One region of the Novosphingobium sp. TK46 genome, then DNA from elsewhere that is predicted to be linked to it. Evidence: riboswitches for the same ligand, from Rfam matches in the RefSeq annotation. Region 1 holds a riboswitch; the other holds the start of a gene.
What was found. Region 1 has a riboswitch for fluoride ahead of ACXJ1Z_RS16560 (voltage-gated chloride channel family protein). Riboswitches for the same ligand answer to the same signal wherever they lie in the genome.
Positions count from the first base shown of each region.

Region 2: linked by a shared signal. The riboswitch ahead of ACXJ1Z_RS19565 (voltage-gated chloride channel family protein) and the one ahead of ACXJ1Z_RS16560 (voltage-gated chloride channel family protein) in region 1 are both predicted to bind fluoride.

Region 1 is NZ_CM143963.1:3,449,160-3,464,760, reverse strand. Features, by position in the region: gene ACXJ1Z_RS16575 (AAA family ATPase) at 1-1,144, shown strand, start outside; gene ACXJ1Z_RS16570 (sulfite oxidase) at 2,139-3,224, shown strand; gene ACXJ1Z_RS16565 (YidH family protein) at 3,224-3,664, shown strand; fluoride riboswitch at 3,818-3,894, shown strand; gene ACXJ1Z_RS16560 (voltage-gated chloride channel family protein) at 3,918-5,282, shown strand; gene ACXJ1Z_RS16555 (hypothetical protein) at 5,293-5,769, opposite strand; gene ACXJ1Z_RS16550 (molybdopterin-dependent oxidoreductase) at 5,782-7,026, opposite strand; gene ACXJ1Z_RS16545 (TDT family transporter) at 7,134-8,285, opposite strand; gene ACXJ1Z_RS16540 (LysR family transcriptional regulator) at 8,282-9,154, opposite strand; gene copM (CopM family metallochaperone) at 9,327-9,707, shown strand; gene ACXJ1Z_RS16530 (YncE family protein) at 9,704-11,122, shown strand; tRNA gene ACXJ1Z_RS16525 (tRNA-OTHER) at 11,619-11,764, shown strand; tRNA gene ACXJ1Z_RS16520 (tRNA-Arg) at 12,261-12,337, opposite strand; gene ACXJ1Z_RS16515 ((deoxy)nucleoside triphosphate pyrophosphohydrolase) at 12,382-12,828, opposite strand; gene ACXJ1Z_RS16510 (Flp family type IVb pilin) at 13,191-13,373, shown strand; gene ACXJ1Z_RS16505 (M48 family metalloprotease) at 13,440-14,885, opposite strand; gene ACXJ1Z_RS16500 (tyrosine recombinase) at 14,962-15,601, opposite strand, start outside.
Region 2 is NZ_JBSZKB010000002.1:269,240-284,840, forward strand. Features, by position in the region: gene ACXJ1Z_RS19550 (TDT family transporter) at 1-736, shown strand, start outside; gene ACXJ1Z_RS19555 (molybdopterin-dependent oxidoreductase) at 843-2,087, shown strand; gene ACXJ1Z_RS19560 (hypothetical protein) at 2,100-2,576, shown strand; gene ACXJ1Z_RS19565 (voltage-gated chloride channel family protein) at 2,587-3,951, opposite strand; fluoride riboswitch at 3,975-4,051, opposite strand; gene ACXJ1Z_RS19570 (YidH family protein) at 4,208-4,648, opposite strand; gene ACXJ1Z_RS19575 (sulfite oxidase) at 4,648-5,733, opposite strand; gene ACXJ1Z_RS19580 (hypothetical protein) at 5,751-5,915, shown strand; gene ACXJ1Z_RS19585 (VOC family protein) at 6,376-6,771, shown strand; gene ACXJ1Z_RS19590 (hypothetical protein) at 7,093-7,533, shown strand; gene ACXJ1Z_RS19595 (NAD(P)-binding domain-containing protein) at 7,854-9,068, opposite strand; gene ACXJ1Z_RS19600 (TetR/AcrR family transcriptional regulator) at 9,850-10,431, shown strand; gene ACXJ1Z_RS19605 (antibiotic biosynthesis monooxygenase family protein) at 10,616-10,900, shown strand; gene ACXJ1Z_RS19610 (TauD/TfdA dioxygenase family protein) at 10,993-11,883, shown strand; gene ACXJ1Z_RS19615 (TetR/AcrR family transcriptional regulator) at 11,966-12,538, opposite strand; gene ACXJ1Z_RS19620 (TauD/TfdA dioxygenase family protein) at 12,669-13,499, shown strand; gene ACXJ1Z_RS19625 (SMP-30/gluconolactonase/LRE family protein) at 13,496-14,359, shown strand; gene ACXJ1Z_RS19630 (SDR family NAD(P)-dependent oxidoreductase) at 14,383-15,258, shown strand; gene ACXJ1Z_RS19635 (carboxymuconolactone decarboxylase family protein) at 15,271-15,601, shown strand, end outside.

The DNA.
Region 1 (15,601 bases):
GGTTGGGTCTTTGATCGCCACCGGCAACTCTGCTGACCTAGACAAGCTTGTGGAGCAGGTGGTGGACGATGGATGGACAAGTATCGAGTCTTCAGGATCGCCTGATCATCAAGTCCCTTCTCAAGCACGTAGAAAAATCGCGAGGGCGGCAGACGTCTATAGCGAGGCAAATCCCCAGTGGCTGGAGCTGTTTCAGCTTGAGGCACCACCCGAGCCATCACCAGCGATAACTGAGGCTACGATTGCATCCGCAGTCAAGGACGAGGTCACAAGAGCACTTTGCCAACAGGAGCCTGCCCTGCAAGCTCCCGAGCCGCCGCCGCTGAGTATGCTGGTGACGGTAAAATCGCTCCTGAGCCAAGATATTCCTAAAAGGCAGATGGTGCTTGGAACGATTGCCGAGCGGGGAGTTGTCACCCTCATTGTTTCCCCTCCGGGATTGGGGAAGACCACACTCGGCATGCAGTTGGGAACTGCTGTGACTGCGGGTAAGGCTTGGGCCGGACTTGCTGTCGGTAAGCCCTCCAAGGTAATTTACTACAATGCAGAAGACTCTCACGCGGAGCTCGCGCGCCGGTTTGCGGCTCTGAGAACCTCTGACCAACTCACCAGCGCCGCCGAGGAACGATTTCTCCTCTACTTTCGACATGGGCCGCAGCGCATCATGGACAAGCAAACGGGTCGACCTGCTCTCACTCAGTATGGCAAAGAGTTTCGCGACGAAATCGTGGAGGCTCAACCTGCGCTCGTGATTGTCGATCCACTGGCGCTGACGCATGACTTAGACGAGAACTTGAATTCAGACATGACCGCTTACATCGAGATTCTGAAGTCTATCGCTGCGGAAGCCAACTGTGCTGTCATTTTGATGCATCACACCGGAAAGGACATGAAGATTGCCGGCATGCATGCAGGCCGAGGCGCCAGCGCACTCCCCGCGTCGGTGCGCAGCATGTGGCAGCTTTCTGAGACGGAGCGCAGCGATATAGTGGTGGTGAGCTGCGTGAAGTCGAACCATTTCGCGGGTCGGGAAGCCTTCGCTCTGAAGCGGGACTCGGTGTCACTGGACAACGGAGACGAGGTCGGACTGCTGACACCAACTCCGCTCCACGAGGTGGTGGCTAAGTCCCGGAGCCGGCGGTGACTGGGAGACGGCAGTCCAGCGACGCAGAGCCATAGCCGCGATGAGGCGAGTTGGAAAATGCCGAGAGATTTGACGGCGAGCCTAACCCGCCGGGCGGCGGAGCTGTTTTCGGCTTCAGCTCAAGCCAGATGCAGCTCTTTGCCTCCTCCCCTCCTTTGACTGCCCAGCGAAAGTTACGCAGGAGGAGAGGATGCGGCGACGCATCGATGATCTCGCTACCTAAATTACAGCTCGACCGCCTGTTCGTCTGCCCTCTCCGCTAACACTTAGAGGCAGCAGACCGGATCCGGCCATGGCGGCCGGTACAGACGCCCGGAGAGACAAGCTATATCAGCGTAAGTGGCTAGGTCGCATCGCCAGGATTGTCGCGGAAATGATGGGATGCCACCGCACCATCCTTGTGCAGTTCCTGCGAAGCTTTAAACCCTCCGTCGATTAGCATTCGAGGCGAGCTGTTGCTGCCCTCTGGGCAACTGTCCAGAGGCCACGATGCCTGTTCCGGTGACCCATGGGGCGCGGGACATCCCGGCAAGCCTGCTCATTGGCATCCGACTGCAGCGGGTGACGAAGCCGCCGCTGAAGCTCCCACCGCATGCCTTAAGTGACGGATGCGTCCAATTTGCACTAACCCCGGTCAAAACAAGCTCGTCGGCTTGCGCCCATTGTTCGCACAAGCGCTCTCCCGAGCTTTCCACATTCTGTCGATTGCTTCTCCTAAGCAGGCTCAAGCGAATGCCCGAGACTGGGACAAAGCCGTCATTCAAGTCGCGGGTCGTAAACGTCGGCTTCAGCCGAAAGCCGTCGTAGAAAGCTCAGCCACTCCGCGTCGATGTATGACAAAGGTGTGTGGCTATCGCTCGGCGTCTTTCGCGCGACGGCATGGCGATGGCTTCCCCGCCTTCCAGGAAGAAATAGGCGCTCGAAAGAGTCTTGGTGACATCTCCCAGCCAAACGATCGATTTCGCTATTGATTTCATCATGGTAAGCCGCTTGCATGACCGCATCCGATCGCGCCGAACAGAATTTGATCCTCCGCTGTCCGGAGCCGCTCAACGCGGAAACGGCTCCAGATAAACTGATCGCGTCATTCATGACGCCGCAGGCGAATTTCTACATCCGCAGTCACGGACCGACGCCGGAGCTGGCCGAAGATCATCGTGTAGCGCTGGACGGCTTGGTCGACCGCCCGCGCTCCTACACGGTTGCCGAACTTCAGACGGCATTTGCGACCCGGACAGTGACCGCGACCATGCAGTGCGCCGGCAATCGTCGGGCGCATCTTCAAGGCGTGGAAAAGACCTCGGGCGATCCCTGGGACGTGGGAGCGATCGGAAATGCGGAGTGGACCGGCGTCTCGCTCCGTGACGTACTTGCCGCAGCCGGCATCCAGGACGGCGCGTCGTTCGTCGGCACGACGGGGGCCGACAACGTGGATGTTGATGGTGAGACAGCACCGTTTGGTGCCTCGATCTCGATCGCCAAGGCGCTAGAGCCCGACGTGCTGATCGCCTGGGCCATGAACGGCGAGACGCTGGCCCCAGAACATGGCGCACCGCTGCGGCTCGTCGTGCCGGGCTATGCGGGCGTTCGTAGCGCAAAGTGGCTGACGCGCATCGAGGTGCGCGATCGCCCGTCCGATGCGCCGATCCAGGCCAAGGACTACAAGCTCTTTCCGGCGTCGGTAGCGAAGAAGAACGCGGACTGGGATCAGGGCCTGACGATCGAGGAGATGCCGCTCAACGCTGCGATATGCGCGCCCGTGGACGGCGCGCATATCGGCGCCGGCGCGTGCGGAATCGCGGGCTATGCGGTCGCCTTCGGCCGAGCGGTCTCCCGCGTCGAGGTCTCCGTCAATGGCGGCACCGACTGGCTGCAGGCGGAACTGACCGCGGAGCCCGATGCACCCTGGAGCTGGACGCAGTGGCACGTGACGGTCGATCTGTCGCCCGGACTCCACGTTCTGGTCGTGCGCGCCGTCGATGGTGCCGGGCAGATGCAACCCGAACGGCCCGAGGCGATCTGGAACTTCGCGGGCTATCTCTCGACTGCCTGGCACCGCATCACCGTCACCGTAAACTGATGGACGCGCCGCACGACGCCGATCGGGCCCATGCGAAGCTGGCGGAGAGCGCGAGCACGCTGAAGGACAGCGCAGTCCAGCAGGTGGACAGCGCCGATCGTCGCACAGAGCTTGCCGCGGACCGCACAATCCTCGCCGGCGAACGCACCTATGCCGCCTGGGTGCGTACCGGACTGGCGGCGCTTGCTTCCGGCATCGGCGCGCGCGCGCTGCTCAAGGACGTCGTGTTCCCGTGGCTGGCGACGGCGACCGGGACGATGCTGATCCTGTTTAGCGCCTTTTGCTTTGTTGCCGCGGTGTGGCGAGAGATGGGCGCAGGCGCCCCGCCGCCACGACCGGACATCAAGCGCCTGCCAGCGGCGTTGCTCCTGGTGATGAACGGGTTTCTCATGCTCGTGTCGCTGGCGGCGCTCGTCGGCATCTGGATGGCGCGCTCGTAGCAACATAAACGGCGCTGCGGGCCGAACTCGATCCCGCAGGCAGCGTACCGGGGGCGGTACATATAACGGGCTTGGATAGACGCTAACGACTGGCCGGTTTGAGCATTTGCCCGACCAACATACCCATTGACGGTTGGGGCAGACGTCGCATACATCGACCTCGGCAATGGATTTCTGCCGGGCAATTTGGCCGAACCGCTCTGAGACGAGCTGATGATTCCTACTTGGCGCCGTCAGGCAGCAAGGAGGAATTGTGCGCGCTACCTTTCGCAATCTCGTCGGCACGCTGAACGTCGCGGCATTCATGCGCGATCGTCACGACCATGCTATCTCTGTCCTGCGCTGGGCGCTGATCCTGCTGCCCATGGCTGCACTCGTCGGGACGCTATGTGCGGCGTTCCTGTTTAGCCTCGATACCGTTACCCGCCTGCGGTTTGCGTCGCCTTGGCTGCTCTATCTGCTGCCGGTGGGCGGGTTCGTTGTCGGATTACTCTACCATCTCACCGGGCGCTCGGTGGAGGGCGGCAACAACCTGATCGTCGAGCAGATCCACGAGCCTGGCGGCGGGGTGCCTCTGCGGATGGCGCCGCTCATCTTCTTCGGCACAGTGGTGACGCATCTTTTCGGTGGCTCGGCCGGACGTGAAGGCACCGCCGTCCAATTAGGCGGAAGCCTTGCCAGCGGTTTCGGCCGCGCGCTCCACCTCGATGCGGGCGGCACGCGCATCCTGTTGATGACGGGTATCGCAGCCGGGTTCGGCGCGGTCTTCGGCACGCCGATCGCAGGCGCGGTCTTCGCGCTCGAAGTGCTGGCGATCGGCCGCGTTGAATATTCCGCGCTAGTGCCATGCCTCCTTGCAGCGCTGGTCGGCGATTGGACATGCCTCGCCTGGGGTATCCATCACGGTGTCTACCCGATCGGTGCGTTGATACCGGTCGATGCGCTGCTCGTGACGAAGGCGGGTATTGCGGGGATCATATTCGGACTGGTCGGTCTGGCCTTCGCGGAAGCCAACCACGTGGTCGGGGGATGGCTGAAGCGGATCGTCCCATATGGTCCGCTACGTCCAGTGATCGGCGGGGCCGTCGTTATCGCGCTCGTCTTCCTGTTCGGCACGCGCGACTATCTGGGTCTGGGTGCCCTGGCAGCGAGGCCCGACAGCCTTACCATCGCCAGTTTCTTCGGACCGGACACGCATCCGTGGAGTTGGGCGATCAAGCTGCTGTTTACCGTCGTCACGCTCGGCGCGGGTTTCAAAGGCGGTGAAGTCACGCCGTTATTCTTCATCGGCGCAGCGCTCGGTAACGCGCTGGCGCCTTTCTTGGGCGTGCCGACGGGCCTGTTCGCCGCGATCGGCTTTGTCGCGGTCTTTGCCGGGGCTGCCAATACCCCGCTCGCCTGCACCTTCATGGGGATTGAACTGTTCGGCGCCGCCTATGCGGTGCCGATCGCCGTCGCCTGTTTCGTGGCCTATCTCTGCTCGGGCCACAACGGCATCTACCTGTCGCAGCGCGTTGCGATACCAAAGGTGCCCGCGAACGGCCTCGCGCCCAATGCGACACTGCGCGAGACACGTACACGCCGCAAAGCACTTCGCGCGCAGAACCGTGTGTCGTGAGTTGATGGGCTTAGCCTGATCCCCCCGATACGTCGGGCGCAGCCTTCGGATCAGGGTCTTGCGCCTTGCCTTTTGCGGCGCCCGGCTGCTTTGCGCTCATGGCGGTCAGATAAGCGACGATCGCCGGCACATCGGCTGCGGCGACGGGCGCCTTGTAGATCTCACGCATCTTGGTGACCTCCGCGGTCCACTGATCGGAAGAGAGTGGCGGCTGGTTCAGCGCCATGCTCGCCGAATGACACGAGGTGCAGTTGGCGTTGATGACGTCGGCATGCGGGCCGGCGGGATATTGCCCTTCGTCGGTCGGGAGATCGACCGAGGTGGACGCCAGCGAGAAGCCGCGCGCCGAAACGCTTGGCGGTGGTGGTGCGGTCGGGGCATCAGGCGTCGGGACAACGCGACTGTTCGGGGCACCGATCACGAGCAGCGTTACCGCGGCGATGCCGATGAATCCGAAGGACAGCGTGCCGATGGAAGGCGTTTTCATGCGTTGCGCTCCTTAGCCGACGACGATGTTGGTGGTTTCGATGTTGCCGCGCATGAACCCGCCCGGGTTCCAGATCGGCGTCATCGGCTGCGCGATGCCGGCGGTGTTCCAGCAGCGCGACATCAGCCTGGTCGGCCCCGCATGCGTAAGCGGAACCTGCGCATCCCAGCGGCGGAAACTGTATTTGCCGTGATCGGGGCCGAGGACCGTCTTGTACCAGGTCTTGCCGTTGTCGGTCGACACATCGACCTTGGCGACGCCGCAATCGCCGCCCATCGCGATGCCGCCCAGCGGAATCGACCGGTCGAAGGCGATCGCCTGCCCCTCGTCGAGGCTCGTGACCCAACTGCGCGGGATCATCTTGTTGATCGGGACAGTCGGGAAATCCTTCTGGCCAGGCCGCACGTTCGCGCCGGGAGTGTCAGGTATCTTATACGCCTTGGCCATCCAGTAACCGTCGTCGGGCGCGGCGAGCACCTCGATGTCGTTCAGCATCTTGACCCAATAGGTCGAATACCAGCCGGGTACGATCAGCCGGACCGGGAAGCCGTTGAGGAGCGGCATCTGTTCGCCGTTCATCCCGAAGGCGAGCATCACTTCACCATCGCGCGCATGGTCGATCGACAGCGACTTCGCGAAATCCGGTCCGCCCGCGACCACCGGCTGGTCGAGCGCACCGAACCGCACCGCGACCGCGCCCGGCTTCACGCCGGCGATGTCGAGCACGTCGCGCAAGCGAACGCCGAGCCATTTTGCGTTGCCCATCGCTCCGTGACGCCACTGCGCGCCCGCCACTGGAGGCTGGAACAGCGCACGCGAATTGCCCGAGCATTGATTGATCGCCGCCAGCTCGACGCGCGGCAAGTTCAGCAGTTGCGCGAGCGAGATCGACAGCGGCCGCGTGACCGCGCCGTGCACCTTGATCCGGAACGTCTCGACATCGATCGCGGTCGGAATGTCGGCCCAGTGCCAGCGGACGAAGAACTGGTCGTTGGGGGTGAAGACGTCGCCATTGAACACGCTCATCGGCGTTTCCAGCAACGGCGGGTGGATACGCTGGAGGATCATGTTGCCCTTGCCGGGGAACGCACTGGTCATCGGCCGTTCCGACGGACCACCCGGCAGGTGCAGATCGACCATGCTCTGCGCCAGCGCGGGTGCGGCGATCAGCGCACCGCTGCCGATCGCGGCCTCTGCGAGAAAGCGACGGCGGTTCGTCGCCTGCGCCAGTTTCGTATCCAGGCTGTCCACCAACATTCTCCCGTTTCTGTCATGATCTGTACGCGCGCCCCGTCCGCCGGTCTGCCCGGTACGGGTCGATCGGATCCGCCGGTTCGATCCGGCAGGACGATCAGTTCGGCCCATCAATTGGCTTGGGCGATGCAGGGCGACACGAACAGGTTGCCGCGCCAGCCGCCAGCGACCGTCTTGGCGCCGACCAGCAGCCACATCGCGGCGAGTGCGATCGTGAGGACGGTGCCGACGATCCCGAAAAAGCCGAGCTGGAGCGTCGTGCCGAGCTTGAAGGTGGCGACCGTGTAGACGCCGAGCGGGAAGGTATAGCCCCACCAGCCGAGGTTGAACGGAATGCCTGCGCGCCAGTAGCGGATCGTGATCAGCGTCGCGAGCGCCAGCCACCACAGACCGAAACCCCAGAGCAGCAGCCCGGCAATCGTGCCAATCCCCTGCGCTACCGCGCCGATCTGCCCCAGACCGTTGGCGGCGAGGATCGCGGGCGCGTCGCTGCCGAGCACCAGCATCCCGAGCGCACCGGTGCCGATCGGGCCAAGTGCGAGCCAGCTCGACGCGGCCATGCTCTCGTGCGGCAGTTTATGCAGCGCCATCCGCAAGATCAGGATCGCGAGGATGCCGAACGCGACCGGCACCGAATAGGCCCAGAGGACATAGGAGGTTGCCAGCACCACGAACTGGTGGTGCGCGTCCGCCAGATGCGGGGCGAGCAGGCCTCCGCTCGCACCTGCGACCTCGGCTGCGACCACCGGCAGCAGCCACACCGCGGTCATGCCGTCGAGCGAATGTTCGTGCCGGGTGAACATCAGGTACGGGATCGCCACACCGCAGGCGAGCGACATCGCGACGTCGATCCACCACAAGGTCTCGGCGATCGGGATCACGCCCGCGCCGAACCGCGGCAGGCCGAACGCGAGACATCCGTTGATGATCGTCGCCAGTCCCATCGGGATCGTGCCGATGAACATGGACACGGTGTTGTGCCCGAAGATTCGCCGCGCCTCGTGCCCGAACATCGTCCAGCGCGCGGTGTAGAGCCCGGCGAACAGCGTGAAGAGCGCGATGTTGAAATACCACAACGCCTCGCCGACCGGTTGCAGCGATGCGCCGACGCCTAGCACCTGCGGCAAGGCGAGCGCGAGGATGCCGGTGCCCATCGTCGCAGCGAACCAGTTGGGGGTGAACTGCCGGATCATCTCGCGCGGCGAGTCGAGTCGGCTGAGCGGCTTCAGGCCATCGAGAACGGGCTTCAGATCGGCGGTCACTTGCCAGTCTCCTTGATGAGGTCGGTCAGCGCGTCGGCCGCCCGGGTACGATAGCGCTCTTTATGCCGCAGCGCGTAGAACGGACGCCGCGGCAGACCGAGCGGCAGATCGTGCAACGTTCCGGCGGCGATCGCAGGTGCGACGACATGCTGCGACAGCACTGCGATGCCTGCGCCGGCCTCGACCGCGCTACGCACCGCCTCGTTCGACGGCAGGGTCAGCGCTATGGTGAGATCCGACGGATCGACGCCACGCTGACGCAATACCTCTTCGAACGATGAACGCGTGCCAGATCCCTGTTCACGGACGATCCAACGCGCAGCGCGGATCCAGTCCTCGTCGATCGTGTCGGCAGCGCGGTCGCTCACCAGCACCATGCGGTCGTTCGCAACCGTCCAATGCGCGAGCGCGGGTTCGTCGATGACACCCTCGACGAAGCCGAGCTCGACCGCACCGTCGAGCACGCGCGCCGCGGCCCCTTCCGTGTTGTCGATCGCCAGTTCTATCGTGATGGACGGGTAGCGCGCATGGAACGCCGCAAGCTGACGCGGCAGCCAATAGCCCGCAATCGTCTGGCTCGCGACCAGTCGCAGCGTGCCGCGCTCGAGTCCCGCATATTCGGCCAGTGCAAGTTCTGCACTGGCCGCACGGCCAAGGACGGCGCGCGCGTCGACCAGAAACATGCGGCCCGCCTCGGACAGCTCGATCCCACGGCCGACCCGGTGGAACAGCGGCACGCCATGCCGGGCTTCCAGCGCAGCGATGGCAGCGCTTGCGGCTGACTGCGTCACATTGAGCGCTTCGGCAGCGCGCGTCATGTGCTCGCGCTCTGCGACACCGACGAAAATCCTGAGTTGTTCGAGGGTCATGCCCGATCTCCTTATAATTGAGATACGCGCCGCCGATCGATCGAACCAACGCATTGTTCTTATTGTTTCGATTTGAAAGTGCGATCGATCCATCTTGCCGATACGAACGATCATAACCCTGCGTTGGACAGTTTGGCGTCGGTCGATCAGGTTGAACGCATTGGAGTAATCGATGAGACTTGGAATTACCGTGCTCGGGATCGCGGCATTGTCGGTGTCAGCTGTGACGCTGGCCCAGACGGACGGCTTCGCATCGGCGATGGATGCGGCGATGGCGCGGATGCACGGCGCGATGATGACAGGCTATTCAGGCGATCCCGACCGCGACTTCGCAAGGATGATGATCCCGCACCATCAGGGCGCGATCGACATGGCCGAAATCGAACTGCGCTATGGCAAGGACGAACGCCTGCGTCGGCTTGCTCAGGGAATCATCGTCGAACAGCGCCAGGAAATCGCGGTGATGCAGGGCATCCTATCCGACGGCGGCACGTTGCCACCTCACACCGAACCGACCGCGACCGGTCACCCCCATCACGGAGACCGTCCATGAATCGTTTAACCCTGACCGCCTGCGCCGCCTTGTGTTTCTCAGGCCCCGCGTTTGCCCAACAAGTGCCGAACGCGACTCCCGACATACCCGTCAGCGCGCAGGACCGGTTCTACACCTCGGACCAGTTCTCCAACACCGTGTCTGTGATCGATCCGTCGACCAACACGCTGCTCGGCGTCATCAAGCTCGGCGACCAAACCCCCGCCAATCTGAGCCCGCTCTACAAGGGGCAGTTGCTCGTGCACGGCATGGGCTTCTCGCCCGATCGCAAGACGCTGGCGGTGATCTCGATCGGGTCGAACTCGGTGACGTTCATCGATACCGCGACCAATGCCGTGAAGCACACGACCTATGTCGGGCGCTCGCCGCACGAAGCGTTCTTCCGCCCCGACGGTCGCGAAGTCTGGGTCGCGGTACGCGGCGAGGATTACATTCAGGTACTCGACGGCAAGACGTACGAGCCTACCACGCGCATCCCCGTCCCCAATGGCCCCGGCATGACGATCTTCTCGCCGAACGGAAAATACGGCTATGTCTGCTCGAGCTTCTCGCCAGAGACGGTCGTGATCGACACCGCATCGAAACAGATCGTCGGTCGCGTCAAGCAGGCGAGCCCGTTCTGTCCCGACATCGCCGCGACGCCCGACGGCAAGCAGGTCTGGTTGACGCTCAAGGACGTCGGCAAGGTGATGGTGTTCGACGCCAAGCCGCCCTTCGCGGTGCTCAGGACTATCGATACCGGCGCGATCACCAATCACGTCAACATAGTCCGTAACAAAGCGGGCCAATTCGCTTATGTGACCGTTGGCACCGAGAATGTCGTGAAGGTGTTCCGCACCACCGACTTCACACAGGTCGCCAGCATCCCGGTTGGCGCGCTGCCGCACGGCCTGTGGCCGTCGGGAGACGGGTCGCGGATCTATGTGGGGCTTGAAAACGCCGACGCGGTCGCGGCGATCGACACGACTACCAACACCGTCCTCGCGACGATTCCGATCGGCCAGGGGCCGCAAGGCGTCGCCTATGTCCCCGGCGCGGTTCCGAACGGTGATGGCAGGGCAAACCTCGTGCCGCTCGCGCAGGCAGGGATGAAGGTTCAGATTACGCTGGATGGCACGGGACGCAGTCAGGTGACGCTATTTGACCAGGGTCAGGTTCAAATCCTGCAAGCAGCGGTCGCGGGTCTGAGCCCCAAGATGCCCTATGTGCTCGGTCTATCGACACGTGCCGATGGTGGTGGCCCGATCCAACCGCTGGCCAAGTTCATGACCAACCCGGCAGGCGGCGCGATCGTCAATACGGTCGGACCGCTGCGCCAGATCGTCAGCGATGCGAAAGGAGACATGCGCCGTTATCTCGTTATCGCGCCAGGTGATCCAATGACGCTGGGAACTGCCATTCAGGTGCAGAAATAGCGATCATGCCTGAGTGGACTTCAATCGCAGGTCCACTGAGCATTCTTGTCGGTGTTACGACCGGTCGGTTCTGACGCTGAGCACGAATGGCGGATTTCCGCGGGCTCTGCGGTGTTAAGAGCCGCGCCACAATGACCGATTACGAGACGAGCGTATTGTGCTTCAGCTGCTCGGGACATTGGCGCATTCCTGATCATCTGCTCTGATAATCTCGAAAGGCTGCTCCTGTCAGAAACGGAAGTCGTCATCCCATCCGGGGAGCGACGGAAGTGGTCGGTAGCTGCCGCAGCTGGGGCGATCCTAAAATGCCGCTTTGCCAACCCTGGCGCTCGGATCTTGTTTGTCCGGTTGCCACTTGCAGTGTCGTTCACTCCGAGGACCGGACGCCTCGAAGTAACATGTTGGCATTTCATCTCCTTCCTCCCTCGCCAGATGCTGCCACGGACTTCCCCTTTCCGGCCCCTTGGCGTCCTGCTGGATATAACGGGCTGGTAGGGGGCGTTTGAGCTGAGTGAGCACAGCAGCGAATGGGTGGAAGCGGCTGTTTGCGTGCGAAAAACGGTTGCTGCGTGCCGCTCACATCGAACAAACCGAGACCTCTTAATCAGCGGGTCCTTGGTTCGAGCCCAAGTGCGTCCACCATTTTCCAATCACTTACGATACGAAAACCTCCCGAAGGGGGTGGAGCTGCGTTGCGTGAGGACACGTGAGAGACGGCGGCAGCGCCGACAGCGCCCGTCTGCGCTCCTACTATCTCATTGATCGGGGCGGAGACGCAGAATCGCTGCTGCGGGCACAGAAGTGCTCTCTCCAACCCACGGTTCATTTGGGGAACGCCACAGCGGGGTCAGTCCAGCGGAGTTGGCCCGCAATCTCAGTAGGGTTGATACCCTGACCGTAAAGTCTCTTCACCTAGGCATAGTCGATGCTGGCGGAGCGCCCCTTGTGGTGACCTTCCTGTTTGGCGCGGGCAATGCCCTCGGCCTACCGTTCGAACCTGTACGCCTCAACCATCGACGATATCTTATGATTCAAGTCATAGCGCCGTCGCGTCGCTTTGACGCGATGACATAGACAGACTAACCTAGTCCAGAAACAAATAAACCCTGCCAGGTTCAAGACCTGACAGGGTTTATTATGGTGCGCCCGGAACGATTCGAACGTCCGACCCTCAGATTCGTAGTCTGATGCTCTATCCAGCTGAGCTACGGGCGCGCTGGAGGGGTGCCTTTAGAAAAGGTCTGCGCAGTTGGCAACGGTTAAATTGCATCTTCATCGATCATTTTTGCCAATGCATGGGCAAGTGGGTAGTCGAGCGGCGGCATCGCCCATTGTTCAAGCTCGCGAGGCTCGCACCAAGCCAGTTGCGTATCGGCAAGGGGCCTTGGTTCACCCTCCCAGTGGTTGCAGGCGAACAGCAGCAGCACGGGTGATCGATCCTCCCGTGAGACTTCTGTCATGCTGCAGGCAAAGCATACCGGTCGCAGGTCGATCGGGCGTATCGATACGGCGAGTTCCTCGTGCAGTTCCCGAACCGCCGCTTGTGCAGGTGTCTCGCCCGCTTCCAACTTCCCGCCGGGAAATTCCCAGAGGTGGGCGTGTTGCGATCCTGCCGGTCTGCGCTGAACAAGCACCTGCGATGCCCCGTTAACCAAGGCGACCGCCGCAACCCACATTGGGCCGGGGTCTCGATCGTTAGCCGCCATGATGTTTAAGCGATCCTTCACGTAAGCATGAGACTTTGGCGCCACCTTGCGGTCACACAGAGGCGTCGATGCGGTTCCTACAATTTATCAGAGGCTTGCAGCGTGACCTGCGGGGTACGTCAGCAGTGGAGTATGGAATGATCCTGAGTCTCATCGTCCTGGGAATGCTGAGCGCGCTTAGCGGCGTCGCGGATGAAACGCTTAAGATGTGGACGAACATAGCCACTAAATCGGCCAAAGCACATAACGGCGGTAATTAAACTTTTTTCAAGCTTTATCACCTAGTCACCAAATTGTCCAAAGGCCCTGTGCTGCACGGACCGGGTAATTCGATAGACGATTTCCATCCCAGGAGACTACACATGCAGTTCATGAAGAAGCTTCGCCGCAATGAGAAGGGCGCCACCGCCATCGAGTACGGCCTGATCGCCGCTCTCATCGCCGTTGCCGCAATCACCGCTATGGCCGGACTTGGCTCGCAGCTGAGCAACACTTTCACGAAGACGCAGAATTCAATGGCGCAGAACAAGGCAACGACGGCCTAATCGTTCGCGTGATAAGAAATTCATCGGCGGCGGGGCAACCCGCCGCCTTTCTCTTGCACTAGGCCTTCATGAAGACACGATGATCTTCACCTTCTGACCAATCGCCAATGGCGTATTCTCCCGCAATCCGTTGAGGACAAGGAAGCGCTCCAGTGGCGCATCCTCGTACGCCATTCGGGCCGAAAGCGACTTGATGGTATCGCCGGGTTTGACCGTGATGACGCTCAATCGCCGGGCCTTCACGCTCGTGGCTTCCGTCCCAGACAGTCGCCGCATCGATCGGAACATCGGGTTGAATACCCCTGCATTGCCGGCCTGCGTGATCGAGACGAAATGATAGGCTTTGCCACCGCCGAAATCGTAAGCGAAGACGGCAACGTCCAAGGCGCCGCTGCTGCCCTGCGTCCGGACGACGCCGTAACGGGCCGAAATCCCATTTACGGTCGCGGTCTCAAACGTCTCAGCCTGCAAGCGCGGCTGGCCACTCTCCGTCAGCCCGGCAAAAACGCCCTCGATATAACGGTCAAGATCGCCATCGAAGCGCGCGGAAGCGAACTCGGCCTTGCCCGACTGGCCGCTGATGGAGACCGACGCGGTGCCATTCACGACAGTGAAGCCCTCGGGTGCGACAAACGATAGCCGCAAGTCGGGATGCTTGAACGTGCGGCCTTCCACTATGCCTTGCCGCGGATCGTCGTCATACGTCAGACCGTCCACGCCAGCGAGGAACGCGTCACGATTGGTCCTGCCGCCCGGGTTCGCGCCAGCGCGCGAGAGCGCGTCGCGAACGCGTGAGGCCGGGTCGGGGTGCGTCGATGCCCACTCCGGCACCTGGTTGCCGTTGCCACGCAGCCGGGCTTCCAGGGCAGTCTGCCGGCCCAGGCTTTCCAGGACCGTTGCCATGGCGCGCGGATCGTAGCCGGCACGCTTGAGGTAGCTGATGCCAAGCGCATCGGCCTCGAGTTCCTGGCTGCGCGAGAACTGCAGCGTCAACAGTTGCGATCCCTGCGAGAAGACCCGCTGCCCGAGCTGGCCGAAACCGCCATCACCCAGCAGAACACCCGACAGAAGCGCGCCCACTGCACCGATGATGGAATTTCGGGTTGCCGCCTTCTGTCGCTTTGCCGAGTGGCGAGCCGCGACATGGCCGACTTCGTGCCCGAGCACGCCGGCAAGCTCGGCTTCGTTGTTCATCAGTGCCGCGAGTTGGCGGGTGACGTAGATGTAGCCACCGGGGATTGCGAAGGCATTGTTGACGGGCGAATTCAGCAGCGCCACGGTGAAGTCGCTGCGGGCATTCCCGAGACCTGATTGAAGCGCGATGGTCTTGCCGATCGCCTCGACATAAGTAGCTTGAGGGCCAGTCAGGCGTCCGCCGTATTCCGCCAGCAAGGCCGGGTTCGCTTTGGCACCCTGCGCCTTGTCGGACGCGCTTATGGCGGCTACGCCGCCGACTGGGCCATCGACCGCCGCCTTGCCGCCTGTCGCTACGAAAGTCGCTGCACCTGCCATTGCAAGTGCGACGATCGCCCTACCCGTTCGTTTGCGCTGTCGCATTGCTCCGCTCTCCAACTCTCGATCCGATGCGTTAGCCCGCATCGGCTTGAGCAAGAGGATGCCGCGCATTTACCAGAGCGACAAGCCGCGCGCTGTCGACATGCGTGTAGATCTGTGTCGTCGCGATATCGGTGTGGCCGAGCAGCATCTGCAAAACGCGCAGATCCGCGCCACCTTCCAGCAGATGCGTCGCGAAGGCATGCCGCAGCACATGGGGCGAGACACGCGCAGGGTCGATATCGGCCCGGACCGCGAGTTCTCGCAGTAGTTGGAAAAGACGTACCCGGGTAAGATGTCCATCGATCCCTCGCGACGGGAACAGGAAGCGCGGAGCGGTCGCGCGAAACCTCAGCCAGCGTGACAACGCCTGTCTCGCGCGCGTGCTAACCGGCACCATCCGTTGCTGGCCGCCCTTCCCCGTGATGTGCAGGAATGGCGCGTCGCGTGGTACCGCGTTCAAGGGCAGGCTGACGAGTTCACTCGCGCGCAGACCCGAGCCATAGAGCAACTCGAGCAGACATAACAGGCGGACCGCCGGCGGATGGTCTGTGGCAGCCTCATCCTCCGCAAGGGCAAGCAAGCGTACGACTTCCTCGCGAGACAGAAGCCGCGGCAACGGACGCCGGGTCTGCGGGCGGGGCAGAGCCGCTGAAGGGTCGTTCTGACGAAGA
Region 2 (15,601 bases), on a different replicon from region 1:
CGTCGCGATGTCGCTCGCCTGCGGTGTGGCGATCCCGTATCTGATGTTCACGCGGCACCAGCACAGCCTCGATGCGATGACCGCGGTCTGGCTGCTGCCGGTGGTCGCGGCCGAGGTCGCAGGCGCGAGCGGTGGCCTGCTCGCCCCGCATCTGGCGAATGCGCATCACCAGTTCGTCGTGCTCGCGACGTCGTATGTCCTCTGGGCCTATTCGGTGCCGGTCGCGTTCGGCATCCTCGCGATCCTCATCCTGCGGATGGCGCTGCACAAGCTGCCGCACGAGAGCATGGCCGCATCGAGTTGGCTCGCGCTCGGTCCGATTGGCACCGGCGCGCTTGGGATGCTGGTGCTCGGCGGCGACGCGCCCGCTATCCTCGCCGCCAACGGCCTCGGCCAGATCGGCGCGGTAGCGCAGGGGATCGGCACGATCGCCGGGCTGTTGCTCTGGGGCTTCGGCCTGTGGTGGCTGGCGCTCGCGACGCTGATCACAATCCGCTACTGGCGCGCGGGCATTCCGTTCAACCTCGGGTGGTGGGGCTACACCTTCCCGCTCGGCGTCTACACGGTCGCCACCTTCAAGCTCGGCACGACGCTCCAGCTCGGCTTTTTCGGGATCGTCGGCACCGTCCTCACCATCGCGCTCGCAGCGATGTGGCTGCTGGTCGGCGCCAAGACGGTCGCGGGCGGTTGGCGCGGCAACCTGTTCGTGTCGCCCTGCATCGCCCAAGCCAATTGATGGGCCGAACTGATCGTCCTGCCGGATCGAACCGGCGAATCTGATCGACCCGTACCGGGCAGACCGGCGGACGGGGCGCGCATACAGATCATGACAGAAACGGAAAATGTTGGTGGACAGCCTGGATATGAAACTGGCGCAGGCGACGAACCGCCGTCGCTTTCTCGCAGAGGCCGCGATCGGCAGCGGTGCGCTGATCGCCGCACCCGCGCTGGCGCAGAGCATGGTCGATCTGCACCTGCCGGGCGGTCCGTCGGAACGGCCGATGACCAGTGCGTTCCCCGGCAAGGGCAACATGATCCTCCAGCGTATCCATCCGCCGCTGCTGGAAACGCCGATGAGCGTGTTCAATGGCGACGTCTTCACCCCCAACGACCAGTTCTTCGTCCGCTGGCACTGGGCTGACATTCCGACCGCGATCGATGTCGAGGCGTTCCGGATCAAGGTGCACGGCGCGGTCACGCGGCCGCTATCGATCTCGCTCGCGCAACTGCTGAAGCTGCCGCGCGTCGAGCTGGCGGCAATCAACCAATGCTCGGGCAATTCGCGTGCGCTGTTCCAGCCGCCCGTTGCCGGAGCGCAGTGGCGTCACGGGGCCATGGGCAACGCCAAATGGCTCGGCGTTCGCTTACGCGACGTGCTCGACATCGCCGGCGTGAAGCCGGGCGCGGTCGCGGTGCGGTTCGGTGCGCTCGACCAGCCGGTGGTCGCGGGAGGACCGGATTTCGCCAAGTCGCTGTCGATCGACCATGCGCGCGATGGTGAAGTGATGCTCGCCTTCGGGATGAACGGCGAACAGATGCCGCTCCTCAACGGCTTCCCCGTCCGGCTGATCGTACCCGGCTGGTATTCGACCTATTGGGTCAAGATGCTGAACGACATCGAGGTGCTCGCCGCGCCGGACGACGGTTACTGGATGGCCAAGGCGTACAAGATCCCTGACACTCCAGGCGCGAACGTGCGGCCTGGCCAGAAGGATTTCCCGACTGTCCCGATCAACAAGATGATCCCGCGAAGCTGGGTCACGAGCCTCGACGAGGGGCAGGCGATCGCCTTCGACCGGTCGATTCCGCTGGGCGGCATCGCGATGGGCGGCGATTGCGGCGTCGCCAAGGTCGATGTGTCGACCGACAACGGCAAGACCTGGTACAAGACGACGCTCGGCCCCGATCACGGCAAATACAGTTTTCGCCGCTGGGATGCGCAGGTTCCGCTAACGCATCCGGGTCCGACCAGGCTGATGTCGCGCTGCTGGAACACCGCAGGCATCGCGCAGCCGATGACGCCAATCTGGAATCCGGGCGGGTTCATGCGCGGCAACATCGAAACCACCAACATCGTCGTCGGCTAAGGAGCGCAACGCATGAAAACGCCTTCCATCGGCACGCTGTCCTTCGGTTTCATCGGCATCGCCGCGGTAACGCTGCTCGCGATCGGTACCCCGAACAGCCGCGTCGCCCCGCCGCCTGCCGCCCCGACCGCACCACCGCCGCCGAGCGTTTCGGCGCGCGGCTTCTCGCTGGCGTCCACCTCGGTCGATCTTCCGACCGACGAAGGGCAATATCCCGCCGGCCCGCATGCCGACGTCATCAACGCCAACTGCACCTCGTGTCATTCGGCGAGCATGGCGCTGAACCAGCCGCCACTCTCCTCGGATCAGTGGACCGCGGAGGTCACCAAGATGCGTGAGATCTACAAGGCGCCCGTCGCCGCAGCCGATGTGCCGGCGATCGTCGCTTATCTGACCGCCATGAGCGCGAAGCAGCCGGGCGCCGCGAAGGGCAAGGCGCAAGACCCTGATCCGAAGGCTGCGCCCGACGTATCGGGGGGATCAGGCTAAGTCCATCAACTCACGGCACGCGGTTCTGCGCGCGAAGTGCTTTGCGGCGTGTACGTGTCTCGCGCAGTGTCGCATTGGGCGCGAGGCCGTTCGCGGCCACCTTGGGTATCGCAACGCGCTGTGACAGGTAGATGCCGTTGTGGCCCGAGCAGAGATAGGCCACGAAACAGGCGACGGCGATCGGCACCGCATAGGCGGCGCCGAACAGTTCAATCCCCATGAAGGTGCAGGCGAGCGGGGTATTGGCAGCCCCGGCAAAGACCGCGACAAAGCCGATCGCGGCGAACAGGCCCGTCGGCACGCCCAAGAAAGGCGCCAGCGCGTTACCGAGCGCTGCGCCGATGAAGAACAACGGCGTGACTTCACCGCCTTTGAAACCCGCGCCGAGCGTGACGACGGTAAACAGCAGCTTGATCGCCCAACTCCACGGATGCGTGTCCGGTCCGAAGAAGCTGGCGATGGTAAGGCTGTCGGGCCTCGCTGCCAGGATACCCAGACCCAGATAGTCGCGCGTGCCGAACAGGAAGACGAGCGCGATAACGACGACCCCGCCGATCACTGGACGTAGCGGACCGTAGGGGACGATCCGCTTCAGCCATCCCCCGACCACGTGGTTGGCTTCCGCGAAGGCCAGACCGACCAGTCCGAATATGATCCCCGCAATACCCGCCTTCGTCACGAGCAGCGCATCGACCGATATCAACGCACCGATCGGGTAGACACCGTGATGGATACCCCAGGCGAGGCACGTCCAATCGCCGACCAGCGCTGCAACGAGGCATGGCACTAGCGCGGAATATTCAACGCGGCCGATCGACAGCACTTCGAGCGCGAAGACCGCGCCCGCGATCGGTGTGCCGAAGACCGCGCCGAACCCGGCTGCGATACCCGTCATCAACAGGATGCGCGTGCCGCCCGCATCGAGGTGGAGCGCGCGGCCGAAACCGCTGGCAAGGCTTCCGCCTAATTGGACGGCGGTGCCTTCACGTCCGGCCGAGCCACCGAAAAGATGCGTCACCACTGTGCCGAAGAAGATGAGCGGCGCCATCCGCAGAGGCACCCCGCCGCCAGGCTCGTGGATCTGCTCGACGATCAGGTTGTTGCCGCCTTCCACCGTGCGCCCGGTCACATGGTAGAGGAATCCGACAACGAACCCGCCCACCGGCAGCAGATAGAGCAGCCAAGGCGATGCAAACCGCAGTCGCGTAACGGTATCGAGACTCAACAGGAAGGCCGCACATAGCGCCCCGACGAGTGCCGCCATTGGCAGCAGAATCAGCGCCCAACGCAGGACGGAGATCGCATGGTCGTGACGCTCCCGCACGAATGCCGCGACGTTCAACGTGTCGACCAGATTGCGAAAGGTAGCGCGCACAATTCCTCCTTGCTGCCTTACGGCGCCAAGTAGGAATCATCAGCTCGTCTCAGAGCGGTTCGGCCAAATTGCCCGGCAGAAATCCATTGCCGAGGTCGATCTATGCGACGTCTGCCCCAACCGTCAATGGGTATGTTGGTCGGGCAAATGCTCGGATCGGCCAGTCGTTAGCGTCTATCCAAGCCCGTTATATGTACCGACCCCGGTACGCTGCCTGCGGGACCGATCGACTTCGGCCCGCGCGTCGTTTATGTTGCTACGAGCGCGCCATCCAGATGCCGACGAGCGCGGCCAGCGACACGAGCATGAGAAACCCGTTCATCACCAGGAGCAACGCCGCTGGCAGGCGCTTGATGTCCGGTCGTGGCGGCGGGGCGCCTGCACCCATCTCTCGCCACACCGCGGCAACAAAGCAAAAGGCGCTAAACAGGATCAGCATCGTCCCGGTCGCCGTCGCCAGCCACGGGAACACGACGTCCTCGAGCAGCGCGCGCGCGCCGATGCCGGAAGCAAGCGCCGCCAATCCGGTACGCACCCAGGCGGCATAGGTGCGTTCGCCGGCGAGGATCGTGCGGTCCGCGGCAAGCTCTGTGCGACGGTCGGCGCTGTCCACCTGCTGGACTGCGCTGTCCTTCAGCGTACTCGCGCTCTCCGCCAGCTTCGCATGGGCCCGATCGGCGTCGTGCGGCGCGTCCATCAGTTTACGGTGACGGTAATGCGGTGCCAGGCAGTCGAGAGATAGCCCGCGAAGTTCCAGATCGCCTCGGGCCGTTCGGGCTGCATCTGCCCGGCACCGTCGACGGCGCGCACGACCAGAACGTGCGGTCCGGGCGACAGATCGACCGTCACGTGCCACTGCGTCCAGCTCCAGGGTGCATCGGGTTCCGCGATCAGTTCCGCCTGCAGCCAGTCGGTGCCGCCATTGACAGAGACCTCGACGCGGGAGACCGCTCGGCCGAAGGCGATCGCATAGCCCGCGATTCCGCACGCGCCGGCGCCGACATGCGCGCCGTCCACGGGGGCGCAGATCGCAGCGTTGAGCGGCATCTCCTCGATCGTCAGGCCCTGATCCCAGTCCGCGTCCTCCTTCGCTACCGACGCCGGAAAGAGCTTGTAGTCCTTGGCCTGGATCGGCGCATCGGACGGGCGATCGCGCACCTCGATGCGCGTCAGCCACTTTGCGCTACGAACGCCCGCATAGCCCGGCACGACGAGCCGCAGCGGTGCGCCATGTTCTGGGGCCAGCGTCTCGCCGTTCATGGCCCAGGCGATGAGCACGTCGGGCTCTAGCGCCTTGGCAATCGAGATCGAGGCACCAAACGGTGCTGTCTCACCATCAACATCCACGTTGTCGGCCCCCGTAGTGCCGACGAACGACGCGCTGTCCTGGATGCCGGCTGCGGCGAGCACGTCGCACAGCGCGACGCCGGTCCACGCCGCATTGCCGATCGCGCCCACGTCCCAGGGATCGCCCGAAGTCTTTTCCACGTCTTGAAGATGTGCCCGACGATTGCCGGCGCACTGCATGGTCGCGGTCACCGTCTGGGTCGCAAATGCCGTTTGAAGTTCGGCAACCGTGTAGGAGCGCGGGCGGTCGACCAAGCCGTCCAGCTCTACACGATGATCTTCGGCCAGCTCCGGCGTCGGTCCGTGACTGCGGATGTAGAAATTCGCCTGCGGCGTCAGGAAGGACGCGATCAGTTTATCCGGAGGCGTTTCCGCATTGAGCGGCTCCGGACAGCGGAGAATCAAAGTCTGTTCGGCGCGTTCGGATGCGGTCATGCAAGCGGCCTACCACGATGAAATCAGTAGCGAAATCGATCGTTTGGCTGGGAGATGTCACCAAGACTCTTTCGATCGCCTATTTCTTCCTGGAAGGCGGGGAAGCCATCGCCATGCCGTCGCGCGAAAGACGCCGAGCGATAGCCACACACCTTACTCATACATCGACGCAGAGTGGCTGAGCTTCCTACGACGGCTTTCGGCTGGAAGCTGACGTTTACGACCCGCGACTTGAATGACGGCTTTGTCCCAACGCAAGGCGTTCTTTGTGGCATGCCGTTTCTCTGAACGAACGGCCGGTTTCGGGAGCTGGATCGAGGGGCCTGAGTGACCGGAATGAGGGCGGCAGGCGCCCTTCCCTGCGCCTTCTCTTCGGGCTGCTGATGTCTGCTACGGGAGCTTGCTTTCCTGAATCCGGACGTGCCGTTTCGAGGGCTGGACCTGACTTTGCGCTTTCCGGCAGCAATGGACACAGTTTGGGACGTTCAGCAGCCCAGGTGTTTGCCATACAGCGAGTAAAGTTTGAGCTTTGACCCGTCGCCTCGGACTCCTCAGACGTTCCATTAGGACAAGATCGAGGGACCGGATACAAGGCTCGAGAGCGTGATCCCGCATGCTTACATGTCACCCAGGAGAGATGAATTGCTGTTTCATACGATGGTAGGATCGAACGATATCGAACGATCCAGGGGCTTCTACAACGCCGTGCTCGGCGTTTTGGGAGTAGGGGAAGGAGCAACGAACGTAGCCAACAGCGGGCACACTCGGCTCTTCTACAGCAACAAGGGCGGAACGAATTTCATCGTCAGCCAACCGATCAACAATGAACCAGCAACCGTAGCCAATGGCAGCACCGTCGCTTTCTCTTGCAACTCCCCCGAACAGGTAGAACTGTTTCACGCGACCGCACTCGCCAATGGCGGCACGTCCATTGAGGATCAGCCCGGCCCACGCGAGTCTGCAATGGGAACCATCAATCTCGCATACGTTCGCGATCCTGACGGCAACAAGCTGTGCGGGATCCACATTCCAGCCTGAGTCGCCGCCGCAAGATCATCGATTCAGGTAGGTGCCTGCTTCATAGATCGCCGACCGGTTACAACCGGTCGGCTCGACCCACGTGCAGCCATCAACGCGGCGCGATCGGGAAGATGAATAAAAGTCCGCTGTCGCGGAGTTCTAATGAGCCTCGAATGTCTGGATTGAGGGCGGCAGGCGCCCTGCCCCGCTTGTTCAGCCACGCACGTCCGCTACGGGCGATTGCTTTCCTGAATCCGGACAGACCTTTCGCGCCCCAATTGCGGACATTAAAAAAACACAGCTAACAACGCCTGCTTACAAATCGCTTGAAGGTGTCCGATGGAGTTTCCGAACGGTCGGCTGAACCTATATCTCACTGATATAGGAGAGCCGTCCGAAAACCAGTTGCGGATCGTAGTGGTGGAAGGCCTGCTCGGCGAGCCGGCTGAGATCGACGTCGACGGTGTCGACTTGGGTGAAGGTCGATCGATCCTTGTGACCGACGAGAGCCGGTCTTTCGAGCTACGTTGGGACAACTACGTCGCATACGCAGTCAGAAACGAAAGCTTCTGGAAAGGCGAGGGTGATGAGTTGCCGCGAGGAAAGATGCTTGAGCGGCGCTTCGACACAGCATTCTTCCATTATGTCTCCGCTACCACATTCGCCGACGATGAGTACCCGGGGCCGCTAGAGCACTGGTCGCTGACCACGCTAAATCACTGCGTGGATGTGGTGAGCGTCGGTCCTCCGCGTGTGATGCTGAGCACGTCTCGAGCTTGAACGTCGAGCCGGGATCAATGTCCGCTTTCCACCGCCTGACTGGCCGCAAATGGCGCCGATACGATGCCCGTAAGCTGACGTCGCAGCCGCCGCTTGGGAGCCGTTTCCCGTGAGACGATGGAGATGAACGACGGTCCGCTTTCGGGCACGTCATCTCAGCCCCTTAGCGGCCGGAATGAGGGCGGCAGGCGCCCTGCCCCGCTTGTTCAGCCACGCACGTCCGCTACAGGCGATCGCTTTCCTGATCCGGACAGACCCTTCGCGCCCCGATGATGGTCATTCGTAATTCATAACTTCGCGCTCGAGAATTGCCGACCCAATCAGGTGCGGGTGTAGACTCCGAGTGAGCGGATCCTGCCGCTTTCGTCGAAGCGATAATGGTTGGTGGTCTCGCGCGTGCTACCGTCGGCAAGCTGCGCGACGATCTCGACGGCGATCCCTTCTGGGCCTGCAAAGCGTGCCCCGGGATTGGGGAAGGGCGGGCCGGACGCGAAGACCGAGGCATGCAGCTGTCGGATAGCGTCCCTGCCTTCAAAGCGCGTTCCGTTGGGCAGGGTGAAGCTCGCGTCCTCGGCATAGAGCGCGAGGAGAGAGTCGATGTCCTTGGCGCGGATGGCGGCGAAGTAAGCGTCTACGGTTCGCTGCGGATCGGTGCCGCCCTTTTCTCCGTCGGCTTCGCGTATAGCGCGGCGAAGACGCGAGAGCATGAAATCTCCGGATCGCAACAGACTCCCGAGCGCCTCAGTTTCGGTGACGGGCAAATCCCGGCAGTGATCGACGTCCTTCTTAAGCAAGTCATGCAAACCGGCGAACGTGCTGGGCGCGCCTGTCCCCTCACGGGCTTGAACCATGCGCGGGCCCACACCCAGGGCAAAGCTCTGTGCGGAGCCAGCCATGAACGCGTCGATCAACTGTTGACGGTCGAAGCCCAAATCGGCTCCGACATCGACGATGGCTGCGGACATGCCGTAGTTTGCGATCGAGATGAGGTTGTTCAGCAGCTTGCCTTCCTGCCCACGGCCGACCGGCCCAAGGTGCGAGAGCTTTTTTCCGATGGCTTCAAGCCATGGGCGAGCACGCTCGAGATCAGGCTCGTTGGCGCCGACGAACAACGAAAGCTGCCCTTCTATCGCAGCAGGTCCTCCGCCTGAGACGCCGACATCGACGAAACCAATCCCATAGGTAGCCGCTTGGTCCGCCAGCGATTTGGCGAGGTCAGGAGACACGGTGGAATGCAGGATGATCGTGCCGCCGTCGCCCAGCGCGCGATACAACTCGCCGTCGGATAGAAGCTGTTCAAGCTGTGCATCGGTGCGCACGCAGATGCCAAGCATGTCAGATCGTGCTGCGGTCTTCACCGGATCCGGTTCGCGCTCGGTTCCCGGCTCATCAAACGCCTCCAGCATTTCCGGCGAGACATCGCAGCCGACCACCTCGAAACCACTTCTGGCAAGCCTGCGAGCGATTGGTGCGCCCATGCTTCCCAAGCCGATGAAGCCAACTTTCATGAGATTCTCTCCTGCGATTTCTCGCACATCGCGTTTTTCGATTGCTACCGCGTTCGCATCACGCCGACAACGAACGCGCTGATCGCGAGGTCTAATATCGCTCGCATGTTGCCCATCCAGGCCTATCAACGCTGGCAGAGGGTGAGACACAAGACATCACCTCCTGACGACGTGGTCTGATCAGTTCGCGGAGGAATGGCGAGAGAAGTGATTCAATACTTCGCTCGGACAGATCATCGCGCTCCAGTTGCGGCAGCCCGAAGTGCAAGATTGGGCACCGCTCGTCCGCTATCCACCTCCACTTGAGACGAAGAGCGCCGCCGTGAGGCGCCTCAAAGCGGCCGCCGTCTAACCCCGCCTGGAATGTGTTATCGGCTCGTCAGCCGGATGAATGGCGGTCCGCTCTTGGGCACCGCATCATAGCCTTCCAATGACCGGAATGAGGGCGGCTTCGGCGGCTAGCGACCAGTTCCGGTCTCACTGCCCAGATCTCCAAACGGCAGCTTGCGAGGGAAGCCGTCATTTACGACTCAAGAAGCAGGATGCTCGGCATTCGGGCTTGTTCGCTCCCGTCGAGAGGTCGCCATGAAACGAGCGCTGCAGCCGGTCAGGACATCGCCTGCCCGCGTATCGCCAATTTCCTTACCGGTCGGGTGACTACCGGCAAGGGCCCTTCCAGCATCGCGCGAGGAAGCGCACTATTTGTGATCGCTAATCCTGCTTTGAAAACATCGATCCGGATGACTGCTGTCGCCTAGCTGACTAAGACCTAATTTCGGATATGCCATTGATGGGAGTAACACCGGGAATGGCGCAGAGCCGCAGAATGGGCGTGGAAGGCTCGAAGCAGCGCACGATATTGATGGACGCGACCGAAGCTGTCTTGTGTGACGAGGGTTATGCCGGCATTTCTGCCCGCAATGTCGCGGTCAAGGCGGGACTGACGAAGCAGCTTCTCTATTATTATTTCCGGACCATGGACGATCTGATCCTGGCTGTGGTGCAACGCATCAATGAGCGCCGCATGCTACTTTTTAACGAGGCGCTCGCATCATCCGATCCCTTAAGCGCGTTGTGGGCGCTGAATAGCGATCCGTCCGGTGCGACATTGGCGACGGAATTGACCGCAATTGCCAGCCATCGCGACACCGTCCGCGCGGAAATCGTGGCATCTGCCCAGCAGTTTCGAACACTCCAGGTACGCGCCTTTTCCGAGCTGCTCGCGAAGCGCAATATCGTCGATCCCGCCGCGGCCGGAATAGTGATGATTGCAGCAGCTTTGGCAAAGACCATCACGTCTGAAGCGGCGCTAGGCCTTACCGAGGGTCATGCCGAAGCCTTGATGATCGTGGAAAAGATGCTGGCGGCATATTCGACGGTCAACAACTGATCTCGCTCACACGACGAGGTCCATAGCTTCATTTTGCCCCAAATTGACTTGCCGAAAATGGGATGCTATCCGATCGGTCAGCATTTAAGATCAGCGAGAGCGGCGGGCTGCAAAGAGACCAGCTCCATAACTCGCGACACGATGCGGCCGAGCGACATACCCATCAAAATTTCAGGAGAGTGCAATGCTGGTTGAACGATCGGAACTGACGGTAAGGCCAGGCGCGGAGGATGAATTCCACACCGCCATCACCGAGAAGGGCGTCCCCTTGCTGCAAAGCGTCGAAGGCGTCCTTTCGGTACAGGTTGGTCGCGGCGTCGAAAATCCGTCGAAGTTCATGCTGCTGGTCGGATGGGAGTCGATGGATGCCCACACTGCCTATGGCGCAACTTCCAAGTCGACCGAACTGCGCGGGATCATGGGTCCGTTTCTGATGGGCGGCGCGATGGAGCATTTCGAGGTCCAGTGACACCCGCAGTCAGCGGCCTGATGCCTTGAAATATTGCGAGGCCAAAGTCCGTCTGAACGGAACAGAGGCACTCAAAGCCGAGGAATTCAGCCGTGAAAATCAGCATCGAAAACATCAAGCCGAAGGTCGGTGGCGTAGTGACCGTCGACAAGGCGCATCTGTGCGACCCGGAGGTAGCGGCAGCGGTCAATGCCGCGCTGGAAGAAAGGGGCGTCCTGGTGTTCCCCCGCATCAACCTGACCGATGAAGAGCAGCTTGCCTTCACCGATGCTCTAGGCGAGCGGGTCAATTATGCCAAGGCTGCGCCCGGTGCGGACGTGCCCGCCAAGGATATCTATAAGATCACGCTCAACAAGGAGATCAACAAGGAACCGGACTATGTCCTGGGCACCTTCTGGTGGCATGTCGATGGCGTGACGACGGATTTCCCCCTGCCTAAGTCAACTCTTCTAACTGCCCGCACCCTCTCATCTGCGGGCGGCGCAACGGAGTTTGCCAATCTGTTTGCAGCGTATGACATGCTGCCAGAGAACGAGAAGCAAGCGCTTGAGGGCTTGCAGGTGATCCACCATACTGAAGCGAGCGTGCGCCCGGTCTTCGCGACGACCCCGCAGGCGCGGATCGATCGTTATCGCGAAATGTGGCCTCCTATGGAGCGTCCCCTGGTGTGGACGCATCCTGACGGACGCAAGTCGCTGCTGATCGGGACTCATGCCGATGGCATTGTGGGAATGCCGGGACCGCATGGTCGCGCGCTGCTCTGTCGCTTGCAGCAATGGGCGGCACAGCCGGACTTTGTCTATACGCACAACTGGTCTGTCGGCGATCTGGTGTTCTGGAACAATCATGGCTCCATGCACCGGGTCGTGCCCTATACCGACGAGGAGCGGTCGATGCATCGCACCACCATCGCGAGCCATGAGCAGCCCGGCCGGATCGCCATGCCCGATGACGTGGCGAAAGTCATGGCGCCCGTGATCTGATGCAGCTTCCGACCGCCGCTTTTTTGGAGCGGCGGCCGGGCAGCGGCGCCGCCGTCCGCATGTCGCTAAACGCTGCTGTCAGTCAGGCTGTTTCTACAGTCTTGAACAGGGTTTCAACGAACGCTCGGGTAGCCGCATGCCCAGTCGAGATCCCGATCGATTGTTCCATGACAAAAGCCCGTCCGACAGCCGCGATGATCATCGCCGCGACCTCCGGCGGACATTGAAGCTTGCCCAATCCATCCGTCTCCAGAGCCTGCTGCAACGCAGCCGTCTGCATCGTGCGGAATTTCTCGACATTACGGGTCATCGCCTCACGGATGGAATGCCGATGGTTGGCGAGCGCCATGAACTCGGCAGCCAGCGCCGTGCGATGAGGATCGGCATTATACTCCCAGATGGCTCTCAGTGGATTCTTGGAAGCGAGCGCGGCAGCAAGAAGTGCCTCTGATCGTTCGGCCGACCGGAGGTAGAATGCGAGCATCAGATTTTCCGTGGTCGCAAAATGATAATGGACAAGCTGCGGTTTCATACCCGCTTCGATCGCGATACTGCGGCCATTTACGGCGCCATAACCATCCCGGCGCATCAGACGCTCGGCCGCATCCAGAATCAACGTCCGGGATTCCTCTGCATCCAACCGTCTTCTTGCCATGTCGGATCCTTCTTCGTTTAACGTCCTTTAGAATGAGTCAGATCAGGTTGCCATTCGACAATCGACCGCTTGACGCCATCCCGCCATGTGATACTGTATATATATACAGTAATGGAAACAGGAAGAGAGCATGGCGACGACCGCACAGCTTCGTTTTGAATGCACCGACGTCACCCCACGGATCGGGACCAGCATCGAGACGGACGTGGCCACGCTGCTGCATGGGTCGAAGGCGGGCGACATCCGCACTGCGCTTGAACAGCGCGGCGTCCTCGTCTTTCCAAAAATCACCCTCAGCGATCAGGATCAGGTCGCCTTCACCAAGACACTCGGCCAGATCGTCGATGAGGGCGAAGGCAATATCTACAAGATCACCATGGATCCTACCGAGAATGTGCAGGCGGAGTATCTCAAGGGCGCCTTCTTTTGGCATATCGACGGCACCATGTCGGATCGTCCGATCCTCGCGTCCATAATGAGTGCGCGGCGATTGTCGCCGACTGGCGGCGATACCCTCTTCTCCAACACCTATGCTGCCTATGACGATCTGCCGGAGTCGGAGAAGGCGGCGCTGGAGAAGCTCAAGGTCGTGCATATGCTGGAGGTGTCGCAGCGCTATGTGACGCCGGAGCCAAGCTGGGCGGAATTGCAGGACTGGCAGCAATATATACCGCGCACCCTGCCGCTGGTGTGGACGCACCGTTCGGGGCGCAAGTCACTCGTGCTGGGCTCCACGGCTTCACATGTCGAGGGCATGGACCTGCGTGAAGGCTGGGCGCTGCTCACACGACTGCGCGATTATGCCACCCAGCCGCAGTTCGTCTATCGCCACCAGTGGCAGGTCGGCGACATGGTTATCTGGGACAATACCGGCACTATGCACAAGGCGACGGCATACTCGCTGGATAGCGGGCGGATGATGCACCGGACAAAGCTGGAAGGCGAAGAGTCCTTCTCATGAGCAACGAAATGATGGCATCATTCGAGTCGATCGTGACGGGTTTTTATCTGGAAGGTCTGCTCGTAGACGGCGATGACATCTGGTACACGGATGTGACCGTCGGCGGCGTTCACAAGGTTGGCTCCGACGCGGTCCTTTTGCCGGATCGTACGATGATCGGCGGTCTGGCCCGCAACGAGGACGGCTGCCTGCTGGTGGCAGGGGTGGGCGGGATCGTCTGGGTCGATCCCCTGTCCGGCCGATCGGGCACGCTGGTCGAAGGGCTGGACGGCGCGAACGAGATGCGCGCCGACGGGCGCGGCGGCCTGTTCTTCGGCACGATCGACCTGCCCGGCATATTGGAAGGGAAGCGGCCCGGGCCATCCACAATCCAGCATCTTTCACGCGACCGAGACCTCACGCAGCTATGGAGCGGTCTGACCTTCGCCAACGGTTTGGCGATCAGCCCGAACCGCAGGACCCTCTATTTCAACGAGAGCTTTTCCGCGACGCGCGCCTTTCCCATCGGAGAAGATGGTGCGCTGGAACAGCCCCATACCCTGATCGAGATGGCCGACTGCGACGGCATGGCGCTGGACGCCGATGGCAATATCTGGGTCTGTGGCTTTAGCTCCAGTGAGCTGCGCTGCGTAACGCCGCAGGGAGAAGAGGTTCGCCGCCTGTCCCTGCCCGGCGAGGCCTGTACCAACATTCGCTTCGGCGGTGCGGACCTGCGCGACCTCTACGTCACCATCGTGGATACCGCGTCCGCACAGGCCCTTGCCGAAGGCAGGCCGCTGACGGAACGCAATTCCACCCTCTACCGCACGCGCAGCCCTGTTTCCGGCGCACCGGTCGAGAAGACCAAATTTCAGCTATAATTAGCCCTGGAGAGGCAGATATCATGAGTTCATCGTCGAGCGCCGCTCCAGTCGCGGTGGTGACCGGCGCTAGCCGTGGCGCGGGTCGGGGCATAGCGATCGCGCTCGGCAGCCATGGCTGCACCGTCTATGTCACGGGCCGATCCGAAAAATCGGGCGATCACGCCCTGCCCGGCACAATTTATGAAACGGCTGAGGCGGTGACTGCGGCAGGCGGCACGGGCATTGCCGTGCGCTGCGACCATGGCGATGATGCGCAGGTGCAGGCCCTGTTCGATAAGGTGAAGGCCGAACGGGGCCGGATCGACATCCTCGTCAACAATGCCGCCGCCATTTATGACGAACTGAACGCGCCCGGCGAGTTCTGGGAAAAGCCCTTGAAGCTTGGCGACCTGATCGATGTCGGCATTCGCAGCGGCTATGTGGCGAGTTGGCTCGCGGCGCCGATGATGGTCGAACACAATCACGGTCTCATAATCTTCACGTCCGCTTCCGGTGCGGCCCATTATTCTCTCGGCCCCGCCTATGGCGCACACAAGGCCGGCATGGACAAGATGGCCTTCGATATGGCTGTGGATTTTCGACATGCAGGCACGGATGTGGCGGCGGCGTCCATCTGGATGGGGGCGCTGGGCACCGACCGTCTGCTCGCCATCATCGCCAGCGATCCCGCGAAATATGGCTATCTTACCGACCAGATCGAGACGCCGGAATTCACCGGCCATGTCATCTGGGGCCTCTACTCCGATCTCGCGCTAGCGCAGAAGAGCGGCCAGACGCTGATCGGGGCGGAACTCGCCATCGAATATGGCGTAATGGACGAGGGGGGACGCCAGCCACCCTCCTGCCGCGCATACGGGGTCGCGCCGCTGCCCCCCTATCCCAACATCATCCGATAGCAGGCCACGACGATGACAGAACCCGTACAGCGTATCCCCCGGATCACCGAAACCGAACGAACAGATGCGGTGCGTGCTATGTTCGATGCCATAGCGGGTGTCGGCCCGGCCAATATCGAGCATCACCCGGTGCTGATGACCTTTGCCCAGCACCCGGCACTCACGCATCCGTTCCTGGATTTCAACAACCATATCCTTTCGACGAACACCCTGCCCGTGCGGCTGCGCCAGATCGTGATTCTGCGCACCTGCTGGCATACGCGAGCCGTCTATGCGTGGACGAGCCATTTGCAGATGTCGCTTCGCCTCGGCCTGGAGGAGGAGGTTTTCGCGGCGGCAAAGC